3 regions of the Lysinibacillus sp. NPDC059133 genome follow, and region 2 is predicted to be linked to each of the others. Evidence: riboswitches for the same ligand, from Rfam matches in the RefSeq annotation. Region 2 holds a riboswitch; each other region holds the start of a gene.
The links. A riboswitch is a leader RNA that binds a small molecule or an ion and turns the genes downstream of it on or off. The one in region 2 is predicted to bind thiamine pyrophosphate.
Positions count from the first base shown of each region.

Region 1: linked by a shared signal. The riboswitch ahead of thiC (phosphomethylpyrimidine synthase ThiC) and the one ahead of thiM (hydroxyethylthiazole kinase) in region 2 are both predicted to bind thiamine pyrophosphate.
Region 3: linked by a shared signal. The riboswitch ahead of thiT (energy-coupled thiamine transporter ThiT) and the one ahead of thiM (hydroxyethylthiazole kinase) in region 2 are both predicted to bind thiamine pyrophosphate.

Region 1 covers NZ_JBHZDH010000015.1:553-6,004, reverse strand. The annotation lists gene ACFXN8_RS10310 (S-layer protein) at 107-2,011, opposite strand; gene ACFXN8_RS10305 (AEC family transporter) at 2,403-3,332, shown strand; gene ACFXN8_RS10300 (hypothetical protein) at 3,435-3,695, opposite strand; TPP riboswitch at 3,748-3,862, shown strand; gene thiC (phosphomethylpyrimidine synthase ThiC) at 3,995-5,452, shown strand, end outside.
Region 2 covers NZ_JBHZDH010000003.1:147,672-161,501, reverse strand. The annotation lists gene ezrA (septation ring formation regulator EzrA) at 1-659, shown strand, start outside; gene ACFXN8_RS03245 (GNAT family N-acetyltransferase) at 867-1,331, shown strand; gene ACFXN8_RS03240 (cysteine desulfurase family protein) at 2,008-3,162, shown strand; gene thiI (tRNA uracil 4-sulfurtransferase ThiI) at 3,165-4,373, shown strand; gene ACFXN8_RS03230 (alpha/beta-type small acid-soluble spore protein) at 4,527-4,742, shown strand; gene thiE (thiamine phosphate synthase) at 5,016-5,648, opposite strand; gene thiD (bifunctional hydroxymethylpyrimidine kinase/phosphomethylpyrimidine kinase) at 5,638-6,462, opposite strand; gene thiM (hydroxyethylthiazole kinase) at 6,462-7,217, opposite strand; TPP riboswitch at 7,292-7,390, opposite strand; gene mbcS (acyl-CoA synthetase MbcS) at 7,676-9,265, shown strand; gene sppA (signal peptide peptidase SppA) at 9,483-10,496, shown strand; gene ACFXN8_RS03200 (RDD family protein) at 10,509-11,126, shown strand; gene tpx (thiol peroxidase) at 11,664-12,167, shown strand; gene ACFXN8_RS03190 (class I SAM-dependent methyltransferase) at 12,257-13,186, shown strand; gene ACFXN8_RS03185 (universal stress protein) at 13,629-13,830, opposite strand, start outside.
Region 3 covers NZ_JBHZDH010000021.1:17,843-31,672, forward strand. The annotation lists gene ACFXN8_RS12995 (C39 family peptidase) at 1-786, shown strand, start outside; gene ACFXN8_RS13000 (carboxylate--amine ligase) at 1,022-2,251, shown strand; gene cuyB (cysteate racemase) at 2,251-2,952, shown strand; gene ACFXN8_RS13010 (DEAD/DEAH box helicase) at 3,217-4,365, shown strand; gene ACFXN8_RS13015 (aminopeptidase) at 4,367-5,596, shown strand; gene ACFXN8_RS13020 (hypothetical protein) at 5,627-5,851, shown strand; gene ACFXN8_RS13025 (exonuclease SbcCD subunit D) at 6,715-7,872, shown strand; gene ACFXN8_RS13030 (AAA family ATPase) at 7,869-10,949, shown strand; gene ACFXN8_RS13035 (magnetosome magnetite crystal formation protein family) at 11,156-11,488, opposite strand; TPP riboswitch at 11,614-11,721, shown strand; gene thiT (energy-coupled thiamine transporter ThiT) at 11,851-12,411, shown strand; gene ACFXN8_RS13045 (hypothetical protein) at 12,450-12,647, shown strand; gene ACFXN8_RS13050 (hypothetical protein) at 12,897-13,280, opposite strand; gene ACFXN8_RS13055 (helix-turn-helix transcriptional regulator) at 13,273-13,482, opposite strand.

The DNA.
Region 1 (5,452 bases), on a different contig from region 2:
TTTTTTAGAACTGGTGTTATCGAAGCCGACGTCACGATTCCCAAGGCATAATTGATTTTTTGGAGTTTGAAAAGGACTTGGCTTTGTGCCGAGCCCTTTTCAATTTTTATTGTTTACCTGAACGTTGAGCATCTTTATAGATGTCGATGGCCTTGTTTAATTTGTTAATAGCATCTGTCACGTCGTACGCAGAAGCATAGACGTTATTGACCACGGATTGAGCGTGTTGAACTGCTTTTTCTAGACTACGTTTTTCTCTTTCTGTTGTCCATAGTTCATAGTAGGGGATATCAGAGCCATCTCCATTCGCAGAAACTTTTACGTACTGAACAGAATTAATGAGTGATGCTAGCCAAGATTTATCAACGTAATGCCAGGAATTCACACCGGATTTATAATTACTCCTATAGGTTGAAATGGCATTATATAAATAATTATAGGCAGACGAAATCTCTGACTGAGACGAGGAGCCATTATTTGCAATACCTTGTGCATATGAAACAGCAGAAACTAGAGCATCTTTTTCACTTTGCGTCGTCCAAACTACATTGGAGGATAATTCAGAGCCATTCACAGAAACGGTTACATACTGAACAGAGTTAATAAGTGATATAAGGGCAGATCGATCGGCATTCGTTTGATAAGTACCATATTTTTGCGCATTCTTATAAACGGTGATAGCGTAGTTTAAATTGTTAATAGCGTTTGTGATATCAGACTGTGTTGCATAGTTATTATTGACAACATACTGAGCAGATGAAACGATAGAGGATAGAGCGTCCTTCTCACTTTGAGTCGTCCAAGGTACATATGATGCTATATCATTACCATTGTTCCAAGAAACCGTTACATACTGAACAGAATAGATTAGCGATTGTAGTGAAGACTTATCACCATAGACATATTTTGTTCCATATTTTTGCACAGCTTGATAAACGCTTAATGCAGTTTTGTACTGTGTAATAGCATTGTTTACTTGTTCCTGAGAAGCGTAAGAATTATTAACTACTGCTCTTGCGCTACTTACGGCAGATTCGAATGTTGTACGTTCAGCCTGCGTTGTCCATTTCTCAGTTGTTGAAACGTCATACCCATTAGCAGATATTGTAACGTACGGAGGTGAAGCTACTAAATTACTTAGCTCCGTTTTATTCAAAACTGGTAATGCCACAGAGGCTTTTTTATCATCCACCTGCACTTTGTTAATTAGGTGCCCTGAATTTAACGCCACCTTTGCCCCATGCTTGACAACCACTTGCTCAATTTTACCTTTGCCGTAAAGGCTGAAATCTTTCTCAACATCGATAATAAGTTTATCAACATTGGCCGTTACTTCAAATGCAGTAACTTTACCAACTACCTCAACTTTCGAAATAGTTTTGTCAGAAGTCACACTTACTTTAGTGCGCTTTAAGTTAATGTTTGGAGATTTAATATCTTTTAGAGAAGCATTTAACCAATTACTATTTTTAGTCAATAAAGGTCTAAAAGTAATTGTATCCCCAATAGTAACGTCATCGATTGTAATGGCCTTCTTCACACGATTAGTGACAATAAGCTCATCTTTAATAGTGACATTTTGAACTTTTACATAATCAGCATTTACAGTTAGGCTTCCATCAATTTGCGCATCACCGCCATCAAAATCTACCGCTTTATTTTTTGTTCCAGCTTTAGTTAGTGTTAGCGATGAAATACTTGTAATTTCCCCGTTCTTTACGACTATAGTAGCTTCAGCATTTGCCAACGCAGCATTATTAGATGCTTTTAAGAGGGGCTTTAATGACTTACTAATGTTAAATTGGCCAATGGATGTACGTACTTTATCATTAGTAATATTGGTAATGGTCACACTTTGCCCCTTTGCTTTGGCTGCAGCTACCTGCCCATCCATGTGAATTGAGTGGTTTAAAGATGAATCATTAGAAGCGGCATTTGCAGTTGACACTGGCAGCACTAAGGTTGCTGTAATAGCAGTAGCCATAAAAGTAGTTAATACTTTATTCTTCATTTTAGTCACCCCGATCATTGTATTTATTGGGTAATATATCATATATTTACCTTATTTAGTACCGTTGGTTTGTAATTTACTATTTATTACATAAAGTCATAGTCCCTCTTTCGGTATGAAAAAAACCTAAATTATCTCAGTAAATCTAAAAGCGGGGTGGCAGATTTTTTGTGCAAAACTGGATGGCTTGGGACGGAAATCACCCTTATTTAAAGCTCCACAATATTCAAAAGGATTACCTTTACTATTTAATTTTAACGATATTAAAGACACCTAATGAGTTTCGTGTGGTCAGAAAAAATACCTTATTATGAGTGATGAGTTAACGGTGAGGTACATTGACCAAGCATACAAACAGCACTACTATAGGAGAGGAAAGGGGGACATCGCTATGATGTATCTCGGCATGATTTTCTTTCAAATTGTAGCTCCGATTTTAGTGCTTCTAGTACTTGGCGCAGTTTTACAAAGGAAATTTCGTTTTAATTTAAAGGCGCTATCTCAACTTATTACATATTGCTTTATGCCAGCAGCTGTTTTTGTGAATTTATATGAAACGAGTATTGAGCTGTCTGTGCTTGGGGAAGTTGCGTTTTTTATTCTACTCTTTATTGGAAGCCAAATGATGCTTAGTCACTTTCTAACAAAGGGGCTCGGTTTAGTAAAAACAGAGGCTGCGGTGTTTAAAAATAGCGTTGTCCTCATTAATTCAGGCAACTACGGTATTCCAGTTGCGCAAATGATTTTCGTGACCCAGCCAATTGGGGTAGCGATTCAGGTTATTCTCGTTATTTTTCAAAATATGACGACGTATACTTACGGCTTGTACAATTTAATTTCTTCAACAAAATCAGGCATGTCAATTTTGAAGGACTTCCTCAAAATGCCTATTATTCATGCACTTATTATTGGCGTTACTATGAATTATTTTAATATTCCTATTCCGCAGTTCGTAAAAATTCCGATAGACCATGTGGCAGATGGCTTTATCGCTGTAGCATTAATAACTTTAGGGGCACAACTATCACAGCTTGAAATAAAATCCATGTTCAATAAGATGGTATACATTAGCTGTTTTACACGACTAATCATAGGGCCAGCCGTAGCTTTGCTTATCATTTTTGCGCTTGGTCTTGACGGTGTCGTGGCACAATCCCTTTTTATAGCTAGTTCGTTCCCGACTTCGCGAAATAGCTCTAGTCTGGCATTAGAATATGACGTAGAATCGGCAACTGCTGCACAAACAGTATTATTTTCAACGATTGTGAGCTGTATTACAGTGACGATTGTCATTTATGTAGCGGAACTGTTGTTTACCTAACGGCTAGGAGCTCATTTGATTGCCCATAGTTGATAAAAACTGAAATTGTTCTGATAAATGTTAAAATTGTTCCGATAAAACAAGATAATATTCCGATAAAAGTTAAAATTGTTCCGATAAAATGAGATTTTGTTCCGATAAATCTTCAAAGTATATGAATGCATCGAATAACGTGAAGTTGAATTCCGTTCCGGCTGTGCGCTTTGTTGCTGCCGCTTCGCTTTTGCACAGATAAAACATTTGTTGCTGACGCTTCGCTTTCGCACAGAGCAAAGCTTCTGGGGTCGTCCGATGAGCTGCTTCGCATACGCTCCAAAGTCTAATCTGACGCTGATTCTTGATGAATGTACCAAAAATAATCAAATGAAGCTTCCATCTATTAGCAATATCTGCTACACTAGCATCAAACTTAATAAGTACTAACTAGGGGAGTCTGATGAGTCAGGCTGAGAGGGAAACGCTTAGAGGTTTCTTGACCCTTTGGACCTGATCTGGCTCATACCAGCGTGGGAAAGTTAACCATTATTGCACTCTATGTTATTTGCAATAATATACCTTTACATTCTTAGCCGGATCCAATTTTTTTTGGATTCGGCTTTTTGTTTTTGTGGGGTGAGCTAGATTCGGTCCTTGTATAAATGTAAAAGGGAGCGAAGTAGTTTATGACAAAAGTTAGCGACAAGAATATTACGATTATGTCTAGTTTTGAAGGAAGTAAAAAAGTTTACGTAGAAGGTTCTCGACCAGATATTTTAGTGGCAATGCGTGAGATTGCTCTAAGTCCAACGACAGGAAGCTTTGGTGAAGAAGAAAACGCGCCAGTACGTGTTTATGATACGAGTGGCCCGTACACTGATCCTGCGTATAAGGTGGATATTACGAAAGGATTGCCAGCTTTATGTAGTGCATGGATCAAAGAACGCGGTGACGTTGAAGAATACGAAGGTCGTACTATCAAGCCAGAAGATAATGGATTCCGTAAAGCTGATGATCCGCGAATGAATGAAAATGTTTTTCCGGAATTATCTAGAAAGCCTTTACGCGCGAAGAAAGGTAAAAATGTAACACAGCTTCACTATGCACGAAAGGGAATTATTACTCCAGAAATGGAATTTGTAGCGATACGCGAAAATATGGACCCAGAATTTGTGCGCTCAGAGATCGCGGCAGGACGTGCTATTTTGCCATCTAATATTAATCACCCTGAGGCAGAGCCGATGATTATTGGACGTAACTTCCACGTAAAAATTAACGCCAATATTGGCAATTCAGCGGTGTCATCCTCTATTGCAGAAGAGGTAGAAAAAATGACGTGGGCTACACGCTGGGGTGCTGATAACATTATGGATTTATCTACTGGTAAGCATATTCATACGACACGTGAATGGATTATCCGTAATGCCGCGGTGCCAGTAGGAACGGTGCCGATTTATCAAGCGCTAGAAAAAGTAAATGGTGTGGCAGAGGATTTAACGTGGGAAGTGTATCGTGATACGTTAATCGAACAGGCAGAGCAAGGTGTTGATTACTTCACGATTCATGCAGGGGTATTACTACGCTATGTGCCATTAACGGCTAATCGTGTAACAGGCATAGTGTCTCGAGGAGGCTCGATTATGGCGCAGTGGTGTTTATATCACCATCAAGAGAGCTTCTTATATACTCATTTTGAAGAAATCTGTGAAATTATGAAAGCCTATGATGTTGCTTTCTCTTTAGGTGATGGTTTACGTCCGGGTTCTATTGCAGATGCAAATGATGAGGCTCAGTTTGCGGAGCTGGAAACGCTAGGGGAATTAACGCAAATTGCCTGGGAGCATGATGTACAAGTGATGGTAGAAGGACCAGGGCATGTGCCGATGCATCTTATTAAAGAAAATATGGACAAACAGTTAGAGGTGTGTAAGGAAGCTCCTTTCTATACTTTAGGGCCACTGACAACAGATATTGCTCCTGGCTATGACCATATTACATCGGCCATCGGTGCTGCGATGATCGGTTGGTATGGTACGGCAATGCTATGTTATGTGACGCCTAAAGAGCATCTCGGCTTACCCAATCGTGAGGATGTTCGCGTAGGGGTTATTACGTATAAAATTGCTGCACACGCTGCAGATTTA
Region 2 (13,830 bases):
CAAAAGCTGCATTAAAGCAATTAGAGGCTTTACAACGTCGCTATGACTTATTGGCGATGCGTGTTAGAGAGGAAAAATCTGCATACTCAAGTTTGCAGGAAGAATTGATTGAAATAAGTGATGAGCTAGAACGGATTCATGAGGAGCAAGGTCATTTATCAAACACGATGAAGAAGCTACGAATTGATGAAAACAAGGCTCGTACACAGGTAGAAAGCTTAAAGAAAGCATTACAAGAAACAGATCGTCTATTAAATAAAGCTAATATTCCAGGTATCCCTGAAGAGATGGATGCCCGTCTAGATGAGGCAGCAGAGCATATTTATGTAGTTATGCAAAGCTTGCAAGAGGTGCCTCTCAACATGGGAACAGTTCATAATAATTTAAATGCTGCAACACTTTGTGTAGAGGATGTAAAAGCGAAGGCGCATGAATTAATTGAAAATGTAATGCTGATTGAGCGTATTATTCAGTATGGTAATCGTCATCGTGCAACAAATCCAAAATTGAATACTCGTTTAAAAGAAGCAGAAGGATCTTTCAATCAATTCCGTTATTCCAAAGCATTAGAAGAGGCAGGAACAGCAGTTGAAGAAATGGAGCCGGGTGCTTTAAAGCGAATTCAAGAACTTGTAGCAGGAGAAACAGTGTCAAAATAGTCAAGTATAATAAGAAATTACAGTAGCTGTCTAAAAAGGTATAGTTTTTACTTTTTAGACAGCTTTGTTATTAAGAAGCGAGATTTCTTCAAATATGAAAAGAGCTAAATATTTGTTGGGGTATTCATTTGATTCCTTTTCTAGAAACTACATACGATGCTTCATCCCAATTTTTGATTAGAAACGATAAAAATAGAGGTGTTCAACATGCAATTTTATGTTCGGGAAATGAATGAAATTTATGCGACGGATATTTTGAATTGGAAATATGAAGAACCATATGATTTTTACAACAATGAACTTTGCGACGAATCTCTAAAAGAATTTCTTGAAAGTCCGTATTATTCAATTGTCAATGATAAAGAAGAGCTAGTCGGTTTTTTCTGTACAGGAACATCTGCACAAGTACCTAAAGGACGTGATTATGGTGCGTATTTAGACGAGTGCATTGATGTTGGGCTTGGGATGAAGCCTGTGCTAACAGGAAAAGGTTATGGTTCAGAATTTTTTTCATTTATATTAAATCAGCTACAACAAGAAAATCATAGTTCCCTTCGTTTAACGGTAGCCTCATTTAATACAAGAGCAATTCACCTTTATGAAAAATTAGGCTTTAAAAAAGTCATGGAATTCACAGCATCAACTGAATTTATAACAATGAAGAAAGATTAAAAACAAGCGTGTTGACTAGGGTTTATAATGGTGAAATTCGTCTTCAATACGGTGTTGAAATATAGTTTAAATATTGTCGCTGAAAGTTGAGGATGGCATTTATTTAAAGCATATGTCATGTATATAAGTTGATTGGAGTGGAGGTTGGGCGACTCCTTGGGGATCAGCAATAGAGGAACGAAGGCTAAAACCATCACGTCCTGTGATAACGCCTTCGTGACCAACATCGTGTTGGCCCGAGACCCTGGAGCGAGCAAGTAGGGGAACGAAGGCTAAGAGCATCACATCCTGTGATAACGCCTTCGTGACCAACATCGTGTTGGCCCAAGCGGCTCATCGGACGCCCCCAGGAAGCTTTGCTCTGTGCGAAAGCGAAGCGTCAGCAACAAATGTTTTCTGTAGCGAAAGCGAAGCGACAGCTACAAAGCGCCCAGCCGGAACGGAAATCAACCTCACGTTATAGTAATAAGCCAACAATGCAAAACCCAAATTTTTATACTCAGGAAACGTTCATAGTAAATATTAATATGCCACTCTATAATGGGTGGTTTTTCACATTAAAAGCAAACAAATAAGTGATTAAATTAGTATAATTGTTAAAGTTAGTAGTCAATTGCTGAAGATTGCGTTATGATAAATACCGTTAAATCAACGTTTTGAAAGTGTGTGAATAATAATGGAAGTTAATACAATCTATTTAGACAACAGTGCAACAACAAAACCTTTAAAAGAGGTTATGCAAGCATTTATGGTAGTGAATGAGCAGTATTATGCCAATCCTGCTTCTATTCATGCAATGGGTGTTGAATCAAACGAATTATTAATGCGTGCACGTGAGCAAGTAGCAGATATTTTGCAGACAGAAGCAAAAAATGTGCTATTTACATCAGGTGGTACTGAATCCAATAACACGGCTATATTTGGTTTAGCACGTAGCAATACACATAAAGGAAATCATATTTTAACAACTGAAATTGAACATCCATCTGTCCTAGAATCTGTAAAACAACTTGAGCAAGACGGTTTTGACGTAGAATACTTGCAAGTAGATAAAAATGGAGTTATTTCTTTAGAAGAGCTTCGCACAAAAGTGCGTAAGGATACCATTTTAGTAAGTATGATGCATGTAAATAATGAAATGGGTGCGATTCAACCAATTTTTGAAGCTGCAAAAATTATTCATGAATCAAGTCGTGCAACTTTTCACGTAGATGCTGTTCAAAGCTTTGGGAAGTTACCGATATCATTTAACGATGACGAGGGACCAGACTGTATTTCAATTTCTGGCCATAAAATTCATGGCTTTAAAGGTTCAGGTGTACTCGCATTCCGCAAAAAAATGAAATGGCAACCGTATGCACTTGGTGGAGGGCAGGAGTTTGGTTTACGTAGTGGGACAGTAGCTGTACCGCAAGCTGTAGCCTTATCCAAAGCAGCTCGTATAGCCATAGAGACGATGAATGACCGTGCGAAAAAATATCGTCAATGGTATGAAGAATTATGTAGCCAATTACGTGGATATGGAGATGAAGTGCATATTTTATCAACACCACAAGGAGCGGCACATATTTTATCTTTTAGTATTCGCGATTTAAAAGGTGAAGTCATTATCAATGCATTGCAAAAACGCAATGTAATTGTGTCGACATCGAGTGCTTGTTCATCGAAACAGACAAAAACAAGTCATGTTGTTGAAGCTCTAAATCTCGATGAGCATTTTAAAAAAGGTGTTATTCGTATTAGTTTTGGCGCGTATGTAACAAACGAAGATATAGAAAAATTTAAACAAATATTAGATGAAGTATTGATGGAACTTAAAGGAGAATTTTAAAAATGATTTGGAAAGAAATTTTAATTCGATATGGAGAACTTTCTACAAAGGGTCGCAACAAGATGGATTTTATTCGTCGCTTACGTGAGAACATTCGTCATGCGTTTGCGGATTTAGGACATTTACACATTCGCACAGAGCGCGATCGTATGTTTATCGCCATTCAAGATGAAACACAAATGGACGTACTATTAAAAGGATTACCTAAAATTTTTGGTATCCAATCATTTAGTCCAGTGGCAGCATGTGAAAAAGACATGGAGGCCATGAAAAAGCTTGCCATAACAATTATGGATACGTTTAAAAATGAGCAGCTTACTTTTAAAGTAGAAGTAAAGCGCACAGATAAGACATTTCCGTTAGAATCACATGCCATTCAACGCGAAATTGGTGGTTATGTATTACCACAATATCAAAATTTATCAGTAAAGGTGAAGAAGCCTGATATCGAACTTCGTGTAGAGGTGCGTCATGATGCAACATATATGATGGCACAAGTTATACCGGGTGCAGGTGGAATGCCTGTAGGCTCTAATGGTAAATCTTTATTAATGCTTTCTGGTGGTATAGATAGTCCTGTTGCTGGTTATTTAATGATGAAACGTGGAGTGCGCTTAGAAGCGATTCATTTCTTTAGCCCACCATACACAAGCCAAAATTCATTAGAAAAAGTAAAGGTGCTTGCTAATGAATTAACAAAATTTGGAGCTAATATACGATTACATGTAATTCCTTTCACTGAAATTCAAGTTCTTATTAAAGAAAAAGTACCTTCTAATGTATCGATGACAACAACTCGTCGTATGATGCTAAAAGTTGCTGATAAAGTACGTGAAGAAATTGGTGCACTAGCTATTGTTACAGGTGAGAGTCTTGGTCAAGTAGCGAGTCAAACTCTTGAAAGTCTAACAGCTATTAATGCCGTAACTAACACACCAATTTTACGTCCATTAATCTCATCAGATAAATTAGAAATTATCGATATTGCAGAGAAAATAGGCACATACGAAACGTCTATCCAGCCATTTGAAGACTGCTGTACAATTTTTACTCCTGCAAGTCCAAAAACAAAGCCAAAGCTTGAAAAGGTTGAGCATTACGAAAGCTTCTCGGATTTTGATGAACTAATCGAACGAGCAGTGAAAAACCGTGAAGTCTATATTTTCCCGAAAAAAGAACAAGAAGCCGATAAATTTGCGGATCTTCTATAGAAGAAACTTGCGATTCCGTAAGAGCCGACTCAAAAATCCATTTGAGTCGGCTTTTTTTAGTCTACTTCCTTCTGAGGTACAATTTACCTATAAAATTTTTGTATTAAAAATCTAATATCGCACATTCTATATTCACAAGGAGGTGAGAGACACATGACTTCAACAAATCGCAGTTCAAACAAACTTGCAGTACCTGGTGTAGAGCAAGCTCTAGATCAAATGAAATACGAAATTGCACAAGAATTTGGTGTTCAATTAGGAGCTGACGCTTCAGCTCGTGCTAACGGTTCCGTTGGCGGTGAAATCACTAAACGTCTTGTACAAATGGCTGAATCACAATTAAAAGGTATGCCAAACAACAACCAATAATTGCTTAAACAGTAATTATTAAAATTAAAACCAGTGACCGTAAAAGGCACTGGTTTTAGTTTGTTTAAATTCTTTATTTTTTATCCCGTATTAACGGGCAGTAATTTATCTATATCAAAAGAGAAACGTTAGGTCCTCCCATTTCAATTCAATTCAATTCAATTCAATTCAATGAGAGCAAAGAAATAGGAGGAGTTAACTGCCCGTAAAAACCCGATTGGTGAAGACTAATAATCAGTGGGGTAAAAACGCCCCACTGATTAAAGTTTCACTTTATCCTACAAATGATTTAAATATAGAGACTGTATTTGAAATATCCTTACTTTCGCAAATTGCGGAAATAACTGCTATTCCATCCGCACCTGCTTTAAATACAGCATGTGCATTCGAGCAGTTTATGCCTCCAATTGCAACGATAGGGAGCTCCGGGTATTGTCTGCGAACTTGTTGTAAAAAATCAGTTCCACTAGGTGGTTTGGCGTCGCTTTTAGAAGCGGTTGAAAAAATTGGACCAATTCCAACATAGTCCGCACCATATTGTAGAGCAGTTTGTAATTCAGCTTGTGAATGAACAGAAACACCTAGAATCATGTTGCCAATTTTTTCACGTACCATCGACACAGGAAAATCTTCTTGGCCAATATGAACACCATCTGCTCTAAGTTTTATAGCTAGCTCTACATCATCATTGACGATAAACGGAATATGATACTGTTGACAGAGCTTTTGACATTTACGAGCAAAATTTTCATAGGCTTGTCCAGTTAGTGTATTCGGCCCCTTTTCACGGTATTGAAACATAGTAATTCCAGATTGGAGAGCTTTCTCTAAAACGTTTATTGGCTCCTGATTTAAAACATTACCCGTACCCATAATAAAATAGAGCTGTAGATCGTTACGTTTCATGAATGATCACCTCGCAGGAATCCTTATAGTTTTGATAAGCAAAATGATTTGTTGGTCCATGGCCATTACCAATAGATAAATCATGAGTGATTGCTAATTGAATAAATTTTTTAGCTTCCTCAATCGCTTTTTCTAAAGGTAGCCCAATACCAAGAAAAGCAGTTAATGCTGCGGAAAACGTACAGCCTGTACCATGCGTATTTTTTGTTGCAATACGAGTAGACTGCATGGAAAATGATCGACCATCTTGAAAAAATACATAATCAGTAGCATAACATTTATCCTCTAAATGACCGCCTTTCATAACGACGCATTGAACGCCTGTTTGTAATAAGACCTGAGCTACTTCTTTAATATCTGCTAAAGAATTGATTTTCCTTCCAGAAAGGGTTTCGGCCTCTGGGATGTTTGGCGTTACAATTGTTGCTAAAGGTAGCAAATAACTTCGTAATGCCTCAATTGCTTCTTGCTGTAATAAGCTTTCGCCACCTTTTGCAATCATAACAGGATCTACAATAAGTGGAATATTTACTTCGGCTAAAATATGTGCAATTGATTGGATTATTTCGGAGGAAAACAGCATTCCTGTTTTAATAGCACTAATTGAAAAATCCTCGATTAGCGCTTTAAGTTGTTTTTCAATAAAGCTCACATCAATTGGCAAGACACCCGAAACACCCAATGTATTCTGGGCTGTTAAAGCTGTAATAACAGACGTTCCAAACACCTTTAATTCCTGAAATGTTTTTAAATCAGCCTGTATGCCTGCACCGCCGCCACTATCTGAACCAGCAATTGTCGTTACAATATCCATCATTTTTCACCATCCTTGGAAAGGCGGTGTAGTTCATTTAATACAGCAATTTGAAAATCGCCAATGAATGGAGTAGAAGAAGCTGCTTTTTCTGCCAATTTTTTATAAAACGATAATGTTTCTAGCAATTGGTCAAATGGTTTATCTCCTGCGGTGTAGGAGGCACAACATATTGCACTCAATAAGCAACCTGTTCCAGTAACTTCTGTCATTTGAGAATTTCCACCTGTAACCCATTGCTGATGTTTGCCATCAGTAATAAAATCCTTTTCACCGGTCACAATAACAATACAATTGTATTGTTGAGCTATTTTCTGTGCCTCCACTTCTACAGAAATTGAACCACTACCACTATCTACGCCTTTTTGTTGCCAGTCTACATTGGCAATTGCCGCAAGCTCTCCGATATTACAACGAATTGCCGCAAATTTAATTTCCTTTAGTAATTGCTGTACCGTTTGTTTCCGGTAAGATGTTGCACCTGCAGCTACAGGATCTAAAATTACGGGAATGCCAAGAGCATTGGCTTTTTTCCCTGCAAGTAACATTGATTCTTTCATTCGCTCATTAAGGGTACCGATATTTATCAATAAGCCTGAGGCGATTGTGACCATTTCTTCAACCTCATGACCATCATCAGCCATAACTGGAGAAGCGCCTATTGCTAATAAGCCATTTGCTTGGAAATTAGCCACAACATAATTAGTAATGCAATGAATAAGTGGATTTTGTTTACGGATCGTTTGAAATATCAATGTAAGTCCTCCTCGTTGGATGGACGTAAGCGTGCAAAAAAGGCTCTTTTTCGTGCAAAAAACACGTAAAAGAGCCTTTCATCAGTAATGCTCCCTACGTCAGTATTAACTAACAGGTTCAAAGGGTCAGGTTTTACCTTCTCAACTCTAAATGAGTCCCCCTGCAATTATGCTTTTAGTTGAACAAAATGTACCATATTATTCATTCGGGTTCAATAAGGATTTTTTAATCTTCATGCAGCAACAATTCTTTTCTGTGCGAAAGCGAAGCGACAGCAACAAATTTTTTCTGTGCGAAAGCGACGATTACGCCAAGTTGAAATGGATAGAACCAATACGTGACTGATGCCATATAGCAGAACGTGATAGTTGTCACCACTTTAATGAATTAGAGTGAATTTCATTGAAAAAGATAAAAATTGAGTTTTATAATGAGCGTACAAAAGGGGGCATTTGCCATGAAAAGAGAAGATTTAATCGCACCAGAATGGTATAACATTTCAGAGGAAATTGAAAAATATGCACAGGATTCTACCAAAAATGCATTGTTAGTTTATAGTGAAAACGGGGAAATTCAGTACATTACATATACAGCTTTACTTGAAAAGGCGAATCAGGCAGCACATGTATTTACATCTCAAGGTTTAAAAAAAGGTGATGTTATTTTAGTCATGGTACCGAAATCAGTGGAAGCGTATATCGTGTATATTGCGGCCTTAAAGGCAGGTTTAACCATTATACCTAGTTCAGAAATGCTGAGATCTAAAGATATTGAATATCGAATCAATCATGCCGATGCAAAAGGAGTTGTTGCATTTGAGCCTTATATTGAACAATTTGATAGTGTTGAAAATTTACAAGAAATACAGCAATTTGTCATTGGACATGCACATGAACCTTGGCAGCCATTGCTTGAAAAAATGCAAAGCCAATCAAAGAGCTATTTTAATTCTACACCAACTAAGAGTACAGATATTGCATTTTTAGCATATACAAGTGGTACAACAGGCAATCCAAAGGCAGCAGTACATACTCATAGCTGGGGTTACGCACACTTACGAACTACTGCACCAAATTGGTTAGGTGTTCAAGAAGGTGACATTGTTTGGGCTACAGCAGCTCCAGGCTGGCAAAAATGGATTTGGAGTCCGTTCCTCGCTACTTTAGGGAGTGGTGCAACAGCATTTGTTTACAAAGGTCACTTTGATGCGGCAACATACCTTGCACTGATTGAAAAATTCAATATTAATATTCTGTGCTGCACGCCAACCGAATATCGATTTATGGCGGGGCCTGAAAATTTACGAGATTTCAATTTAAGTACAATACGTCAGGCTGTATCAGCGGGTGAACCTTTAAATAGTGAAGTGATAAAAGTATTTTCAGAGGTCTTTAATTTACAAGTACGAGATGGTTATGGACAAACAGAGAATACATTACTTGTTGGTACAATGGTAGGGATGGAGGCTAAAATGGGCTCAATGGGTAAACCTACCCCGGGTAATACGGTTGAAATTATCAATGATTTTGGAAATCCAGTTGCGATTGGAGAAGTTGGAGATATTGCTGTACACTGTGAAACGCCCGCGTTATTTAAAAAGTATTTAAACGATCCCGAGCGTACAAATTTACAATTTAGAGGCGATTGGTATATTACTGGTGATCGCGCATATAAAGATGAAGATGGTTACTTTTGGTTTGAAGGACGTGGGGATGATGTCATTATATCGTCAGGGTATACGATTGGCCCTTTTGAAGTAGAAGATGCGTTATTGAAGCATCCAGCAGTGAAAGAAACTGCTGTTGTCGCGAGTCCGGATGAAATCCGTGGAAATCTCGTAAAGGCGTTTGTTGTACTCTGTGAAGGAGAAGTTGGTGATGAAACACTAATAAAAAAACTACAAAGCCATGTAAAAACTTTAACAGCCCCTTATAAATATCCTCGTGCGATTGAGTTTGTTACTGAGCTGCCAAAAACCTCATCAGGCAAAATTCGTCGTGTCGAATTACGAGAGCAAGAAAAAATCCATTCTATCAATCATCATTAATTTCCTAGGAAATAATGTCGAAAATCAAAGTTCCTGCTTTTTTTATGAACTTTGATTTTTTTATAATGTTAGGTAATGTATTATAGGTTGAATAAGTTAAAGCTTTTGCAAAGTGTTGGAAATCAAACCCGTGTTATGGTGATAAGCCATCTTATTGCAATAAGTATGAAACAAATTAGGATATCAATCGTATAACGTTATGAGGAGGCGGAAAGAAATGAATGGTAAAAGGTGGGCTGCTTTAATAATTGCAGGTGTGCTATTAGTATTTTCATTAGGAATCAACACCATTTTTGCAATATTTAAATCAGATTTCTTTAGCAATTTTGATAGCTTGGTGGCTGGAAACGACTTGACGGTAATGGAAGAGGTTAAAGAAAGCGGCAATAAGGATAAACGTATTGCATACTTAAAGGTTGATGGTACGATTCAAGATGTTGGCTCAAGTTCACTATGGCAACCAGTTTCTTATGATCATCAATTTTTCTTAAATCAATTAGATAATATTTTATATGATCAGACTGTGGAAGGTATCGTCTTAAGTGTTAATTCACCAGGTGGCGGTGTAAAGGAATCAGCAGAAATATATAAAAAACTTTTGAAAATTAAAGAAGAGCGACAAATTCCAATCTATGTTTCTATGGATTCGATGGCAGCTTCAGGTGGTTATTACATTTCAGCACCTGCAGATAAAATATTTGCGCAACGTGATACAATTACAGGATCGATTGGTGTCATAATGCAATCTATTAATTATCAGGAGTTAGCAGAAAAAGTTGGTATTAAATATGAAACGTTTAAATCTGGTGAACATAAGGATATGCTTAGTCCAATGCGTGAAGTGACACCGGAAGAGCGTGCTATGATGCAAGACATGATTAATGAAACGTATCAAGAATTCGTTGGTATTGTTGCAAAAGGACGTAATATGTCTGAACCAGATGTGAAAAAAGTGGCTGATGGTAGAATTCTTAGTGGTAAGAAGGCGCTTGAAGCAGGCTTAGTTGATGAGATTGGTGATGAGGAAGCAACAATTACTGCATTGCGTAAAGACTTTGGTCTAGAGGACGCTGCATTATTCCAGTATTCATATGATGTGGGTGGCTGGAAATCATATGTTGGGATGAAAATTGGATCCATATTCGGTCCATCAGCAGAGGAAAAAATGCTGATGAAAATTATGGCGGACTATAAAGCACCTAAAATGATGTACTTATATGGCGAATACTAAGGAGGGAGTACAATGACAAACAATGAAGTTGTTATGCAAGGGTCACCCTCTATAGGGAATGCTCTCCTAATGGATAAGCCAATTACGAATAAAAATTATGTATTAAAAACGGCAGGCTTTTGGATACGTTTTTGGGCATTTTTAATAGACGGAATTATTATTGCAGCAGTAGGTGGAATTCTCGTTAACCCAATATTTTATTTAATGGATTGGTCATTATCTGACACAGTGTGGTATGCACCTATTTCGATTATATCTGCTATTCTCTATTACAGTTATTTCGTATTAATGACGAGATTTTTTGGGCAAACATTAGGGAAAATGATATTTGGATTACGTGTTATTTCATTAAAGCATGAGAAGCTGACTTGGTCAGACGTGTTATTCCGTGATTGGATTGGGCGTATCATCAACAGCATTTTTATGCCACTTTATATTCTTGTAGGCATTCTACCGAACAATCAAGGTCTACATGATTTTTTCGCGGATACAACAGTCGTTCATGAAAAAATATATATAGAAAAAGATATTGTTCAACCGTCTTTGCCAATAAAAGAGGAAAAGACTGAATCTGTACCGCTAGAGGGAAAATCAGAACCTGAAAAGCTAGAGAAAGATAACGAAGAATAATGACTAGAGCTGTCTCATTACGGTGAGACAGCTCTTTATTTTTGTGGTGATAGTGGTGATTAATGGTTAGTTCGTTAGGAAAAAGATCCAAAAGTTAGGATGCATTTATTATAAAGTATACTATGAATAAAGTTGATCTTCGTTCCGGCTGGGCGACTCCTTAGGGATTAGCAATAGAGGAACGAAGGCTAAGAGCATCACATCCTGTGATAACGCCTTCGGGACCAACATCGTGTCGCTGCCGCTACGTTACACTACGCTTTCGCACAAAAAACATCTGTTGCCCCAAGCGGCTCATCGGACGCCCCGAGGAAGCTTTGCTCTGTGCGAAAGCGAAGCGACAGCAACAAATGTTTTATCTGTGCGAAAGCGAAGCGACAGCAACAAATGTTTTATCTGTGCGAAAGCGAAGCGACAGCAACAAATGTTTTATCTGTGCGAAAGCGAAGCGTCAGCAACAAAATAAGCTGTCTTAGTTGCAATTAATTCCCTCCATTTAGTAATATTATGTATATATGATGATTAGGAGGCGTTTATATGGCACAAGTAACATTTAAAAATGGTCCAGTAACACTTGTAGGGAACGAAGTAAAGGTTGGAGATCAAGCACCAGATTTCACTGTATTAGCGAATGACCTGTCACCTGTTACATTAAAAGATTCAGAGGGGAAAATTCGTTTATTTAGCGTTGTACCATCATTAGATACTGGTGTATGCGATGCGCAAACACGTCGTTTTAATGAAGCAGCAGCTGGCTTAGGTGATAATGTAGTGATTTATACAGTATCTGTTGACCTTCCATTTGCTCAAAAACGTTGGTGTGGTGCAGCGGGTATTGATGCTGTTCAAACAGTTTCAGATCACCGTGACCTGTCATTTGGTGAAGCATATGGTGTCTACATTCAAGAGTTACGTCTTCTAACACGCGCAGTATTTGTTGTGGATGCAAATGACAAAGTGACATATGTAGAATATGTTCCTGAAGCAACAGACCATCCAAACTATGAAGCGGCAATTGCAGCGGTCAAAGCACTAGCATAATTTATTGATTTTAGGCTAAGATATTACTAGACAAAGGGGCTGTGACAAGTTTTTGTCACGGCTCTTTTCTGCGTGAAAGGAAGTTGAGTATGGAAAATATCGAGAAATTGTTTGGTATGCTAAATGAGCATGCTGAAAAGATAGAAAAAGAACATAATATTACATTATTAGAGGGTATTCTAGATGGCTTAGAGGCATGGCTAGATGGGGAAGTTGATTTTTCGCAAGACACTGCGACAAAGGAAGATGTGCGCAAAGCAATTCAAATTGCTGTTTTAAAGGGGATGCGAAAAGGCTCTCAGCCAAATCACCAAATGACACCTGATACTCTTGGGTTATTAGTTGGTTATTTTGTAGAGCAACTATTTGCAGATCGTCTAAAAACTGGAAAAATTTCGATTTTAGATCCTGCAGTAGGTACAGGGAATTTACTTCTAACAGTTATGAACTTATTAGACGAAAAAATAGAGGCAACAGGTGTAGAGGTTGATGAACTACTTATTCGTATAGCTGCTGCTACAGCTGATTTGACTGAGCAGTCTGTTTCCTTATACCGCCAAGATGCGTTACAAGATTTATTAGTAAGTCCTGCAGATGCTATTGTTTGTGATTTACCAGTCGGATATTATCCAAATGAAGATATCGCATTAGATTATGAACTATGTCCTTCAGAAGGAATGAGTTATGCACATCACTTATTTATTGAGCAATCCATTAACTACACGAAGGATGGAGGCTATTTATTTTTCCTTGCTCCAACCCATCTCTTTGAATCTGAGCAGTCGAAACAACTGCATAAATACATTCAAAAGCATGCTTGGATTCAAGCAATTATTCAATTGCCAGATACAATGTTCGCCAATAAAGCACTTGAAAAGAGCATTGTCATTTTACAAAAGCAAGGTAAAGATTTCAAAGCTCCAAAAGAGGTGCTATTAGCAAAAGTACCAAATATGCAAAATAAACAAGCTCTAGCTATGTTCTTTGAAAAAGTGAAGATGTGGCAAGAAGGGAAATAAGTAAAAAAAGGTATCCGAAATAGGATACCTTTTAGTTTGTCTATAAAAGAAAAAATATAAAGTAATAATACGTTTTAACAAAATGTCATCCAACTTTTTAGTTTTATCGGAACACTTTCAGGAATTATCGCCCAATTTTTAAATTTTATCGATAAACATTCACGTTTTATCACCCAACTTTTAAATTTTATCGACATCCACCTTCAAAAGAGCAAAAAGGATTCACACACAAAACTGTACGTGAATCCTTTTACTTTAGTCTCCACTCCAATCTCAAATCTTTTAATACTATAGCTTCCAATTGTCAAATCACTCCATGATGTGGAACCATTGATTTTAGCCATACCTTATTTAAAAGGACACATTAATCTCAAAGACATAACGGTTTTTCAACAATAAGAAAAAGGTATCCAAATTTGGATACCCTTTATGTAAGACAAAATTAATTTTCCGGTGTACGGATTACAAGTACGTCACATTTAGCTGAGCGTACAATTGCTTCAGATACTGAACCGATTAAGAAGCGTTCTACTGCATTTAGACCAGTTGCACCACAGATGATTAAGTCTGCGTCTACAATTTTAGAAAGTTCTTTTGTAATGATATTTTTTGGTGAGCCATATTCAATTACAAGGTTAACATTT
Region 3 (13,830 bases), on a different contig from region 2:
GTTGGCTCTGAAGAGGGCGAAGCAACATTTTCGAAACTTACAGAGGGACAGGAATATGCGATAGCTGCAACTACACTTGAAAATAGTACGACAAACGATGGTTATACGACAATTGAAAATTTTACATATGATGCGACAAAGCCGTATTATCGATTGGAGACACATTTTTCAAGGGACGAGCAGGAGCTGGATGTACCAGTTGTAATGCAAAATCCTGAACTCCCACATGGCTGTGAAATTACATCGTTAACAGCTGTCTTAAATTATTATGGGCTGGATGTTACGAAGCTGGAAATGGCTGATCACTATTTACCAAAGCAAACAATAAGTACTGTCAACGGTCAACGATTTGGTCCAAACCCAGATCAGGCTTTTGCAGGTAATCCTCGTGATAAAGCACATGGAATGTATGTCTTTGCAGCTCCGATTGTCAAAGCAGCAGAGGCAGTCATAGCGGATAAACAGGCAGACTTACGAGTGACAAATAAGAGCGGTGCCTCGCAGGATGAGATTTTACAGCTTGTTCGAGAGGGAGTCCCTGTTGTGACATGGGTTACATTGGATTTATCAGAGCCAAAGAGAAAATCAGAAAAGGGCTGGATCTATGAAGGTGAAACGGTGCCACAGAAAGCGTATATGAACTTACATGCTGTTGTTTTAACTGGGCATTTAGGCGATAAAGTAGTTGTCATGGACCCATTAAAAGGCTTTGTCACATATAATGTGGATCAGTTTTTTAAAAGTTATAGAGACTTAGGTGAACAAGCTGTAGCCGTTCATAAATGATTCAAAGAAGAGGTAGAAGGAGTACAAGGAAAGTATGTTACACTTATAAAAAAAGCCTCATCACCAAGTAATAAGGATGACATTCGATAAAAAGTCCATTTATATAAGTTGATCTTCATTATGGCGGATCAACTCCTTGGGGCCACGACGCCCCCAGGAAAGCGCCCAGCTGGAACGGAAATCAACCCCACGCTATGGTGATAAGCCTAAAAAAAGCTAAAGTGAGTTGAGTAGAATGGCCATTGAGCACGCTTTTTTACCGGTTTTATTAGGAGATGAAATGAATGCTTACGGCATGGCAAGAGCATTTTACGAGTCCTATGGCGTTAAACCACTTGCATTAAATCATACGAATATGGAGAAAATACAGCAGAGTGATTTATTAACGTTTCGTGAAGTTCCAAGACTCTATATTGAAGATCGTTTTGTCGTTGTGTTAAAGGCAATTGCAGAGGGATTTACAGGTAAAAAATTGCTTTTATTAGCCTGCGATGAATTTTACGTAAAAAAAATTGTGCAACATAAAGAGGAACTAGCAGAGTATTTTGAAGTTCCTTATGTGGATGCACACCTTGCTAAAGAGCTATTAACACGCGAGAGCATGTATGAACTTTGTGCGAAGTTCGGCTTTCATTATCCGGCAATGCATGTTTGCACTGTCAATGACTATGATGAATTTGACATCCCTTTTGACTATCCAGTTGTCATTAAACCTCTGAATATGACAAAGTATGCTACATGTATTTTCCCAGGTAAGAAAAAAGTGTATATTGCAAAAGATAACGACGAAAAGGAAGCTATTTTCCACGCCATTTATAAGGAATCTGCATACCGAGATGATATAATGGTACAGCAATATATACCTGGCGATGACGCTCATATGTGCGTCGTCAATGCTTATGTTGGGCAAGACAGTAAGGTAAAGCTGCTTTCTGTAGGTAACCCAATTTTAGAGGAGCATTCTCCAGAGGGGATTGGTCGCTATGTAGCCATAATGACAGCATATGATCAAGACTTAATGGATCGTGTGAAATTGTTTCTAGAGGAGATTCGATTCCAAGGCTTTGCCACGTTGGATATGAAGTATGATGAACGAGACGATCAATATAAGTTATTAAGTATTGAATTACATAATGAACTTTCCAATTATTATGTGACAGCAAGTGGTTATAATTTAATGCAATATGTTGCGGATGATTTTATTCGGGGAAGCAAGCAACAGTTAACATATGTTCAGAATAAACATCTTTGGACGATTGTGCCAAATGGTGTCCTCTTTAAATATGTACAAAATGAACAGCTAGTAATTGAAGCGAAGAGCCTTATTCGCCAAGGAATGTCTACGGATTCCATCTTTAATTATAAGGATATGAATGCGAAGCGTTGGTTGAATATAACGCTAGATAATTTAAACTTTTATCGCCAATATAAGAAATATTTTAACAACAAAGGTCTGTCAAACTAATGAAAAAACAAACTTTAGGTATAATAGGTGGCGTAGGCCCACTTGCAACGATGTTTATCGGTGAAATGATTGTAAGACGTACGAAGGCAACGAAGGATCAGGAGCATCTACATACAATCATTGATAATGATACGAATATCCCTGATCGTACTGCCTTTATTTTAGATAGTACAAAGGAAAATCCTGTACCAGTAATAGTCGCAGATGCTAAAAAGCTTGCATCTGTTGGAGCAGATATGATTGCTATTCCATGTAATACAGCCCATACCTTTTATGATGAGATTGTTGAAGGTTCTCCAGTTCCTGTATTACATATGATAAGGGAAACAGCAAAGCGTGCCTCTGATTTAGGGGCAGAGCGTGTAGGTATTTTAGCGACAACGGGTACAATAACTTCACGCATGTATCAAGATGCGTTGGAAGAATTTGGTATAACACCAGTTGTCCCGGATGATGTGATGAAAGAAAAAGTCATGTCTATTATTTATGATTATGTAAAGGCTGGGAAAGATGTCTCTCAAGAGGATTGGCAACCGATAGAAGAGGCAATGCTTGCACTTAGTTGTGATCGTATCGTATTAGGATGTACAGAATTATCTATTGTCAATCGAGATTTAAAATTAAGTGACACATATATCGACTCATTAATTGTTTTAGCAGAACGTGCTATAGAAGTATGTGGCTATGAAATAGTAGGTTAACAATTGAATAAACCAAATAAAAATCTGCTCGCTCTTCGCGGGTAAGCTGTAAACCTTCACAGAAGCTCCGGTGTCTATGAGGGCTTGAAGGCTTACAAATCCCGTGCATGAATCGTGCAGATTTTTTTATCCGCATTATTGTACAGGAAGACTCCCACTTCAAAATTCGTTAGGAGAGATTATACAATGGTTTATGTACATATGAAGTAGGAAAATGATTAGTGTGTTAAACTAGTGTCAAGTAGATAGAAGGTGGGAAATTACATGTCAGTAATAAATTTATTAAATGAAGATTTACAAGCAAAATGGAAGTTTGAAGAGCCAATGAAAATTCAAGAAGAAATGATTCCAGCAATGCTTGAGGGCAAGGATATTGTAGCTGAATCGCCGACAGGATCAGGGAAGACGTTAGCTTATGTACTTCCATTACTAAATAAAGTAAACGGTTCAAAAAAACAAACACAAGGACTTATCGTAGCCCCATCACAGGAGCTAGCAATGCAAATTGTTGAGGTTATCCGTGAATGGACAGCAGGTTCTGATATTACGGTTCAACAACTAATTGGTGGCGCAAACTCTGCACGTCAAATCGAGAAGTTAAAGAAAAAACCGACGATAGTTGTAGGAACACCAGGACGATTAAATGAATTAGCACGTGCTGGAAAATTAAAGCTAAAAGAAATTGAAACAGTTATTTTAGATGAATGTGATCAGTTACTAAGTCGTGAATATCGTGTTGTCGTAAAATCCTTTATCGAAAGTGCAGCATTTGGGCGACAAGTAGTTGTTGTTTCAGCAACAATTACGGAGGAAATTGAATTAGTGGCTAGTCGCATGATGTTCGAGCCGGTACGTTTCAAAATTAAACCTGAGGATATGTTAAAGGTTGGTAAAGTTGTACACTCTTTCGTGAAAGTGGAGGAGCGTGATAAAACTGATTTCTTACGCCGACTATCACATATAGAAGGATTACGTGGGTTGGCTTTCGTCAACAATATCGATCAATTGCTGATGAAGGAAACGAAATTACAATATCGTACGGCACCGATTGTGACATTACATTCTGACATGAAGAAGGAAGAACGTAAAAAGGCGTTAGATGCATTCCGTAAAGGTGATGCGCGTATTTTAATTGCGACAGATATTGCAGCACGTGGTTTAGATATTGAAGGTTTAACACATGTTATTCATGTCGATGTCCCAAGAACAATTGAGCAGTATTTGCATCGTTCTGGTCGTACAGGTCGTGCTGGAGCAGATGGTGAAGTATTAACGTTATTATCGTATCGTGATGAAAAAACGTATAAAAAATGGACGAGAGAAATTTCTGCGAAACCTGTACAGAAAGTATGGCATGAAGGCAAGCTAGTGGAGGGTAATTCAAAAACAATTGGACAAAAGCGAGGTAAATAATATGACGTTTGAAGAAAAATTACAAGCATATGCAGAACTTGCGGTAAAAGTCGGTGTCAATATTCAACCAGGGCAATACTTATTAGTTAATACATCAGTGGATGCACTGGATTTTGCCCGTTTAGTTGTGAAAGAGGCTTATAAGGCTGGTGCAGGACGTGTTCATGTTAATTTTTCAGATGATGAAATGGATCGTGCTTACTTTGAGCATGCCTCAGATGAAGAATTTAATCGTTTCCCAGAATGGGTAGTTAAAATGCGTGATGAGTTGATCGAACGTAAAGGAGCCCTATTGTGGATTGATGCTGCAGACCCTGATAAATTAGCAGGTATTTCAGCAGATCGTCTAGCTACCCATCAAAAGGTATCAGGAGCTGCTCTGAAAAACTATCGCAACGCCGTCATGAAGGATTTAATCGCTTGGTCGATCGTTGCCGTCCCTTCACCAAAGTGGGCATCGAAAGTATTCCCGAACTTAGCAGCTGGGGAACAAGTACCAGCATTATGGGAGGCCATTTTTAAAACTGTTCGTATCGGTGAAGGCAATGCTGTTGAAAACTGGCGTGAACACGTAACAAATTTAGAATCTCGTGCGGCTCTACTGAACAATAAAAAATATGCGAAGCTTCACTATACAGCGCCAGGTACTGATTTAACAATTGCATTAGCACCACAGCATAAATGGCTTACTGGAGGTAGTAAATCGCCTGATGATACGATCTTTATTGCTAATATGCCGACAGAAGAGGTTTATACATTACCGATGAAACAAGGTGTAAATGGCTATGTAAGCAATACAAAACCATTAGTTTATCAAGGGAATATTATCGATAGCTTCAAACTGACATTTGAAGAAGGAAAAATTGTTAAGGCTGAAGCACAAGTAGGCCATGATTTATTACAGGAGCTTATTAATGTAGATGAAGGCTCTTGCTATTTAGGCGAGGTAGCACTTGTACCGCATGAATCACCAATTTCAGCATCAGGAATTTTATATTTTAATACATTGTTTGATGAAAATGCATCGAACCATTTAGCGATTGGTGAAGCTTATCCAACTTGTTTAGAGGGTGGAAGAGATTTAGAAAACGGTCAGCTTGAAGCGTTAGGTGCAAATATTTCAGTTACTCATGAGGACTTTATGATTGGCAGCGGTGAGATGGACATTGACGGTATTTTACCAGATGGAACTGTAGAGCCAATTTTCCGCAAAGGTAGCTGGGCATTTTAAGTTCTTGATGGAAAGAAGGGAGCTGAGCAGATGAAACGATACCTAAGCTTTATGGGTGCAGCTATACTCATGATGGCATTTGGTGTTTCATCTGCTTTTGCTCAGTCTGAAAACTACCTGTCGATTGGAAATTCCTTGGCGGCTGGTCAAACGCCTTATCAACAGATTGATACAGGCTACAGTGATTTAATCGCCATGAAATTAGGAATGACTAGGCAATTGAGTTTCTATAATGGCAAATGTATTTTTACATGAATAGAGTGGAAGTAAAGCTCTAGCCATTTCTTCAAACGAATTGCCAAAGCCTAACCCTACTTCATTTGAGCAGATTTTAAAACAACTAGCGAAGGCAGAGCAGACACGAGAAGAAAAGAAAAGCCAATCCAAGCCCTACTGCGCGTGCCATTCAAGGTTTTACAGGATACGGCTTTTATGGAGAAGGAAAAGCTAAGAAACATTTTAATCATAACTATTTGTAACAGGGCATCGACAGTGATGCTCTTTTTTATGTTAAATATATATCAAAATATAAGTGACGGATAGAACTCTCGGGGCGACGGATGGAATTGTCGGAGTGACGGAAAGAACCCCCGGAGCGATGGAAAGAACGGTCGATGCGACGGATGGAATCGTCAGAGCGACGGAAAGAACCCGAGTGACGGAAGGAATCGTCGAAGCGACGGAAAGAACAGTCGATGCGACGGATGGAATTGTCGGAGTGACGGAAAGAACCCCCGGAGCGACGGAAAGAACAGTCGATGCGACGGATGGAATCGTCAGAGCGACGGAAAGAACCCGAGTGACGGATAGAATTGTCGGAGTGACGGAAAGAACCCCCGGAGCGACGGAAAGAACGGTCGATGCGACGGAAGGAATAGTTAGAGCGACGGAAAGAACCGAAGCGACGGATAGAATTGTCGGAGTGACGGAAAGAATCCCTGGAGCGCGACGGAAAGAACAGTCGAAGCGACGGAAAGAACCCCCGGAGCGACGGATACCCCGACACCTCAGCTCCCCACGTTATGCTGAGAAACCTTATTATAATTTTCAAACTAATAAAAGGAAAAACAAACAATCCAACAGCCATGATAAAATGAAATAGACAGGAGGCGCACAGAATGAAAATATTTCATACAGCAGATTGGCATTTAGGGAAGCTCGTACAAGGCGTCTACATGACCGAGGATCAACATTATATTTTACAGCAATTTATGCTAGCCATAGATGAAGAAAAACCGGATGTTATCGTTATAGCAGGTGATTTATATGACCGTTCGATGCCCCCGATTGAGGCAGTGAATTTACTAAATGATATTTTAGCGGAAATTGTGCTTGATAAAAAAATCCCTGTGATAGCAGTTGCTGGGAACCACGATAGTGCAGGTCGATTGAACTTTGGCAGTAGTTTAATGAGTGATAGTGGATTATATATTAAAGGCCAGTTTACGAAAGACCATGCACCGATCGTTTTGCATGATGAGTATGGCGAAGTACATTTTCATCTCGTACCATATGCAGAGCCAGCTTCAGTACGGACTATCTTAGAGGATGATTCCATTCGTTCGCATCAAGAGGCGATGGAAAAAATTATCGAACATATTGGGCAAAGTTTAGATCCAACAAAACGCAACGTTTTTGTTGGACATGCCTTTGTGACGAAGTATGGGGAAGAGGAAGCGAATACGAGTGAATCAGAGCGACCTTTATCAATAGGGGGCTCGGATTGCGTAAATGCAGCGTTGTTTAAGTCTTTTCATTACACTGCACTTGGACATTTGCATAAAGCGCATTTTGTGTTGAATGAAACGATTCGATATGCCGGTTCTCCATTGAAGTATTCATTATCTGAGCACCTACATGAGAAGGGCTTTTTAATTGTTGAGCTAGATGCACAGGGAGAAATTACTGTCACGAAGCGTAAGTTTATAGCGAGACGAGATTTACGTGTGGTAGAGGGTTTAATGGATGATTTATTGCAATTACCACCGAGTGATGATTATGTATTTGTACGCTTATCAGATACTACGCCAGTAACTTCGCCGATGGAACGTATTCGTACAGTGTTTCCTCATGCGATGCATATCGAGCGTAAAGCGATACACCAAGAAGTACCACATGAAATTCAAGTGGTTGAGACAGAGAAGATAGAAGACATCGATTTATTCCGATCATTTTTTACAGATATTATTGGCGTACAGCCAGATCAAGATACAGAGCGTCTATTTACAGAGATGCTGCAAGAATTATTAGATGAAGAGCGGGAGACAGTAAAATGAAGCCTTTAAAGTTAACGATTACTGCATTCGGTCCATATAAAAATACAGAGGTTATTGATTTTCAACAGCTTGGTGAGCATCGCCTATTTGCGATTTCCGGAAAAACAGGTGCAGGGAAAACGACGATTTTTGATGCTATATGCTATGCACTTTACGGAGCGGGTAGCGGTGAAGATCGTCAGGATACTGCTATGCTACGAAGTGGGTTTGCAGATGATGATGCGTATACTGCGGTGGAACTCGTTTTTGAAATGCATGATAGGGTCTATCAAATTTTACGTCAGCCAGGTCATATTAAAGAAAAGAACAAAAGTGTTACTGGTAAGAAAATAGAACTGGCTGAAATCAAAGGAGACACACTTGATTATAGTATTGTAGAAAAGCAGCAAACGCTTGAGGTAGATAAAAAGCTACAGGAAATAATAGGCCTCACAAAGGACCAATTTAGTCAAATTGTTATGCTGCCACAAGGTGAATTTCGCAAGCTATTAACCTCAGATTCTACGAATAAAGAAGTCATTTTGCGCAAGATTTTTAAAACAGACCGTTTTGGTGTAATGACAAAAAGACTTGATGCGAAACGAAAAGAAGCGGAAAGTGATCTACTACGTGCGAAACAATTAAAGGAGCATCTTCTTGGCCAAATTGCGGGGGCTTTGCCACAGCGTTCGTCATCTTTATTTACGTGCATTACTAACAATACCGAAAATATGCATCAGCTAAAGAAGGCTCTGGAAGAAGAGCAGACCTACTATACTGAGTGCATACAATTGGAACAGCAACGCTATAAAGAAGCTTATGCGCAACATCAAAAAGAGCAAGAGTTTTATAGTATGGCGAAAACATTGAATGAGCAATTTGATGAGCAAACGAATCGTCAAAACCGTCTGCAAGCATTGTTACAAGAACAAGATGTATATAGCGCAAAAGAACGTGAAATTGCATTAGCAGAGAAAGCAGAACGTCTTGTCATACTTGAGCAACAATGCATCGATTTACGTGCTGAGCAAAATCGTAAAGAACAATCTTTTCAGCAAGCAATGACAGAGCTGCAAAACGCAGAAGCTCAGTTAAAGATAGCACAGGAAAAGTTTAACGTTGAAGAGGCGAAAGAACCTGAACGTCAACACGTTCTACAACAGGAGATACAGCTGCAAGCATTATTACCAACATTCGAGGCGTATGAGAACAATCTGCAGCAAATGCAAATAGCTGAACAATATGTTGCAACAGCAAAGCTAGCAGTAGACGATAATAGTAAAATCGTAGAAACAGGACAAATGCAAGTTCAGCAACTAGCAAAAACAATTGATCAATATGAAAAACAACTTGAGCCATATGAAAGTTATTTAGAACAGCTACCGAAGCTGAAAGAGCAAGTATCATTACTAGCACAAGTTGAAAAATACACGAGAGCAGTTGAAACGACGGAGCAAGATGTAGCCATTACTAATGTCCGTTATCAAGAAAGTAAGCAGGCTCTTCAAAAGCTGGAGCAGCAATGGATTGCGAGTCAGGCAAGTATTTTAGCACAGCAGCTTAAGGACGGAGAGCCTTGCCCAGTATGCGGTAGTACAACACATCTCGAAACACATTCTGAGCAATTAGAGATGATCGAATTAGCACAAGTAGAAACTTTACGAGGAAACGCTACTACTGATGAGCGCAAGTTTTTAGAGAAAGAAGCTTTATTGAATTCTACTAAGCATCTTCTACAAGAGGCGCTAGAACAGTTAGAGACGAATGAAATCGATCGATCGAATCAAGCACAAATTGTAGCTTCCTTACAAAATATAGAACAACAAATTACAATCTTAAAAGTAGTGAGCAATCAATTATCTGATGTACGCTTGCAACAAAAGGATCATCGTGCACGACTGGAGCAGGTACAAGAAAAGCACATAAAACTAGAGCAATATTTAGCTGAAAAGGCGAAGGAATTGACTAAGCAACAAGCAATTGTGGAAGAGCAGCAAAAGCATATTCCAGAAAATCTTAAGACGCTTCAAGCATTGAAGCAGGCGATAGCTGATATAGGTTCACAAAAGGTTGCCTTACAAACTGCATGGAATCTCAGTCAACAAAATCTGCAATCTGCTAAGGAAGCAGCAAATAATGCTAGAATGACCGTAGAAATTGCGAAACAGGCTTTTGAGGAATTAAAGCTGAAAATGGATGAAAAGCGCGAGCAATTTTCAGTAAGTATGACGGAAGCAGGCTTTGAAAGCTATGAAGAATTTGCTACTGGGAAGCGTAGCGTGTTGCAAATAGAAGCTTTACGGAAGGCTTGCAGTGATTATGCATTGCAAATCCACACATTACAAGTACAAATTGCTGAGGGAACGAAGCATCTTAAAGGACAAGAGAAGCAAGATTTAACGGCGATGGAAGAAAAGTTAGAGATGCTTCGTGTCACATATGAGGAAGCCTTTAAAGTATTGCAACAGATCGAAGGATTTGCGAAAGCTTGCGCAGACTTTATCGAAAAAGTAGAGGAAGCGGAGCTGGAAATACGCTTACTTGAAAAAGAAGCGGGACAAGTTAAGGAACTTTATGCAATGTTAAATGGACAAAATGCGAAAAAACTGTCCTTTGAACGTTATATTCAAATCAATTATTTAGATAAAATTACAGAGGCAGCGAATGTCCGGCTTTATCATTTATCTAATGGTCAATTTGAGCTCCGACGTTCAGATCGATTAGAAAAGCATGCTAAGCAAAGTGGGCTTGGGCTAGATGTGTATGATGCCTATACGGATCAATTACGAGATGTGAAAACATTATCAGGGGGAGAAAAGTTTAATGCGTCTTTAAGTCTTGCCCTTGGTATGGCAGATGTCATTCAAAGTTTTCAAGGTAATATCCGCATTGAAACAATGTTTATTGATGAGGGCTTTGGTTCTCTCGATGAAGAAGCGTTAAATAAGGCGATTGATACGCTTATTGATTTACAGGATTCCGGACGCATGATTGGCGTCATTTCACACGTTGCAGAGTTAAAAGCTACAATGCCTGCAGTGTTGCATGTTGAAAAAACAATGAACGGTCATAGTCAAACATATTTTGAAGTGAAATAAAAAAGAGGCGTATTTCCGTTGTATGGGAAATACGCCTTTTATCACTTTTTAGTTACGTTAGGATTTGCTCCTTTTTTTACAGCGATTACTTTTTTTACAATTGGAATAACGATAGGTGCTAATTTAACGGCGGTTTTGACAACTTTAGATACTTTCACAAAATAACAGCTCCTTTTAGTACTATCTGTCCAAGGTTGAATGAAAACTTATCGGATAACGCGAACAGCTTGAATAATATTCCAAATGACGATACCTATTGAAACAAGAATGTAAATTGCGAATGAACCTAACCAAATGATAAGAAAATTACTGCTACCTGAATCTGGTTCAAAAGTGTTGAATGATAAAGTTGAGAAAATAAAGACTGCAAAAAATATAATTCCAAACGCTACTGGGATTAAATGTGATATTAGTGCTCGAATAGAGTGACTCTTTACGTCGCTATCTTTTGTAACAAAGTAAACGACTAATGGCACAATAAAGGGTGCGAATAAAATACTGAGATAACTAAAGGCAGATAAAATTTTTTGGTTCTCCATAGTTGTACCTCCTTTTTTAATATTTACGCATGAAAAACAGCAAAGTTTCAAAAAATTAATGTAGAAGAGGTTGTAATCGTTACAGTGTTTGCGTACAATGAGGTTGTTCAACAAAATTAAGATGTAACGACCACAAGGGGAGCTGATGATGTCAGCTGAGACTGGGCACGAAATGCCTTGACTCTTTGAACCTGTAAGTTAACGCTTGCGTAGGGATGTGGATAGAAACCGACACTTTGACGATGTGAGGCTCTGTCCTGGCATCGTTTTTTTATCTTTATGACGCCAGACAGGGACATATTTGCTCACTGATTTCTATTCCTGTTCTTGTATCCTACATCGGAACAAAGGAGAGAATAATGATGGACAATAAAAAACTTTTAATGCTTGTGGAGATTGCGATATTCGCAGCGATTGGTCTTGTGCTTGATCAGGTTTCCTTTAAAGTATGGGCACAAGGAGGCTCTGTTAGTCTAGTGATGGTGCCAATAATTTTAATAGCATTCCGCTGGGGCCTTATTCCAGGCATGACAACAGGTTTACTCATTGGTGTTATGCAAACAATGTTTGGTGCCTATATTATACATTGGCTTCAAGGAACACTTGATTATGGTGTTGCCTTTACAGTAGTAGGCTTGGCGGCCGTTGTGCGTGGACCAGTGCTTGAGGCTGCAAAAGATTTAAACAAAAAGAAAATGGCGCTTTATATTATTTTAGGAACTGTATTAGCGGGCTTTTTACGTTATGCAGCACATACTATTGGAGGCGCCGTATTTTTCGCAGAATATGCTGGCGATCAAAACGCATGGATTTATTCAATTATCTATAATGGAACATATATGCTACCAGCAACGATTTTAACAGCGATTGTCGGTGTTCTGTTATTTACGGCAGCCCCTCAATTAATGCAACGAAAATCATAACTATTTTGCCCTTCACACGAGTGGAGGGTTTTATTTTATTGTTAGAAATTGAGAAAGTGAAGAAAGGGATTCAACAATTAAGTGAATCAGAAGCTAAAGCCCTTTTATTAATTACGTATGAAAAATTGGATACTGCAATAAATGGAAGTGGCGACGATGAATTTATCCAACAAACGGCAAGAGATTTATATGATTTTTATTTAAAGATTTCAAAGAGTGAAGAATTGAAAAAATAAGAAATCTTTATTGGCTACGAGGGCTTTAGTTCAATAAGAATCAAACAACTTTATTAATGATTTTTAAGTACAAACACCTTTTAAATGTATAGAAATTCATCAACTTTAAAGAGCCTTATTACACTAGATGTAGCAAGGCTCTTATAAAACAATGTTCATAAGAAAAGCCACAAAACGTTGATTTCACAACGTTCGTTTCTAAACTTTCATTTGGGAACGTTATTTGTATGTTTTTGTATAGATTAATCATTAAATCAGTTTCGAATAAATAACCATTGTTAATGGGATTGATGTAACCATAATACAAAATAAAATAGTTAAAACTTGTGTGGCACTTAAAGTGTTAGGTTCTAGTGCTCCAACTATTAGAAATAGAATTGTAATTGCCGCAAATAACGTAAAATAATTTGCTGTCATACTCTTGCCTATAATTTCTTTTGTACGCTCATCTTTTGGATATAAATGTGGTGATAAATATGCCATCATTAATGCACTTGTTCCTAAGAAAAAACACATAATGGCTTCTGAAAATTGACCATTTACAATATCTGAGTAATTTAGATAAATCCCCATTGGAATCATAATAATAGCTAAAAATAAGAATGCCAACTGATTTTTACGTGCTTTATTCATTCAAAATCCCCCCCTCATATATAAATATATCTTCAATCTTACAGTTGAAAATTTCTGCTAATTTAAAGGCTAAAATAATAGACGGGTTATATTTCTCTTTTTCAAGTGAAATGATGGTTTGTCTAGAAACAGAAAGTTTTTCTGCTAATTGGTCCTGCGTCATATTATGTTGAGCTCGTAAAACCTTAATATTATTTTTGATAGTAAAGCCCCCTTTAATGTAAAGTTAGTTTTACTTTAAGTAAAGTTTACTTTACATTCTTATGAAAAACAAGTTCCAAAAGCGTCGTTTGGTAACAATTCTTTCCTTAACGTTGTAAATCCGAATAAATCTGACGAGACCCCAATAAATAGTTAAGCTTTTATAAATTTGATGACTAATGGCTAAGTAAAAACCCCCCCGACAAATTCAATAAATTGAATTTTTGTCGGGGGGTTAATTAGTCTTCTTAAGAAAACTAATACCCTAATTAACTAGCGCATTTAGCTGAACACCAACCAACCGAAAAAGCGCAAGTATAACAGCCTAAACATCCAATAATTGTAGCGC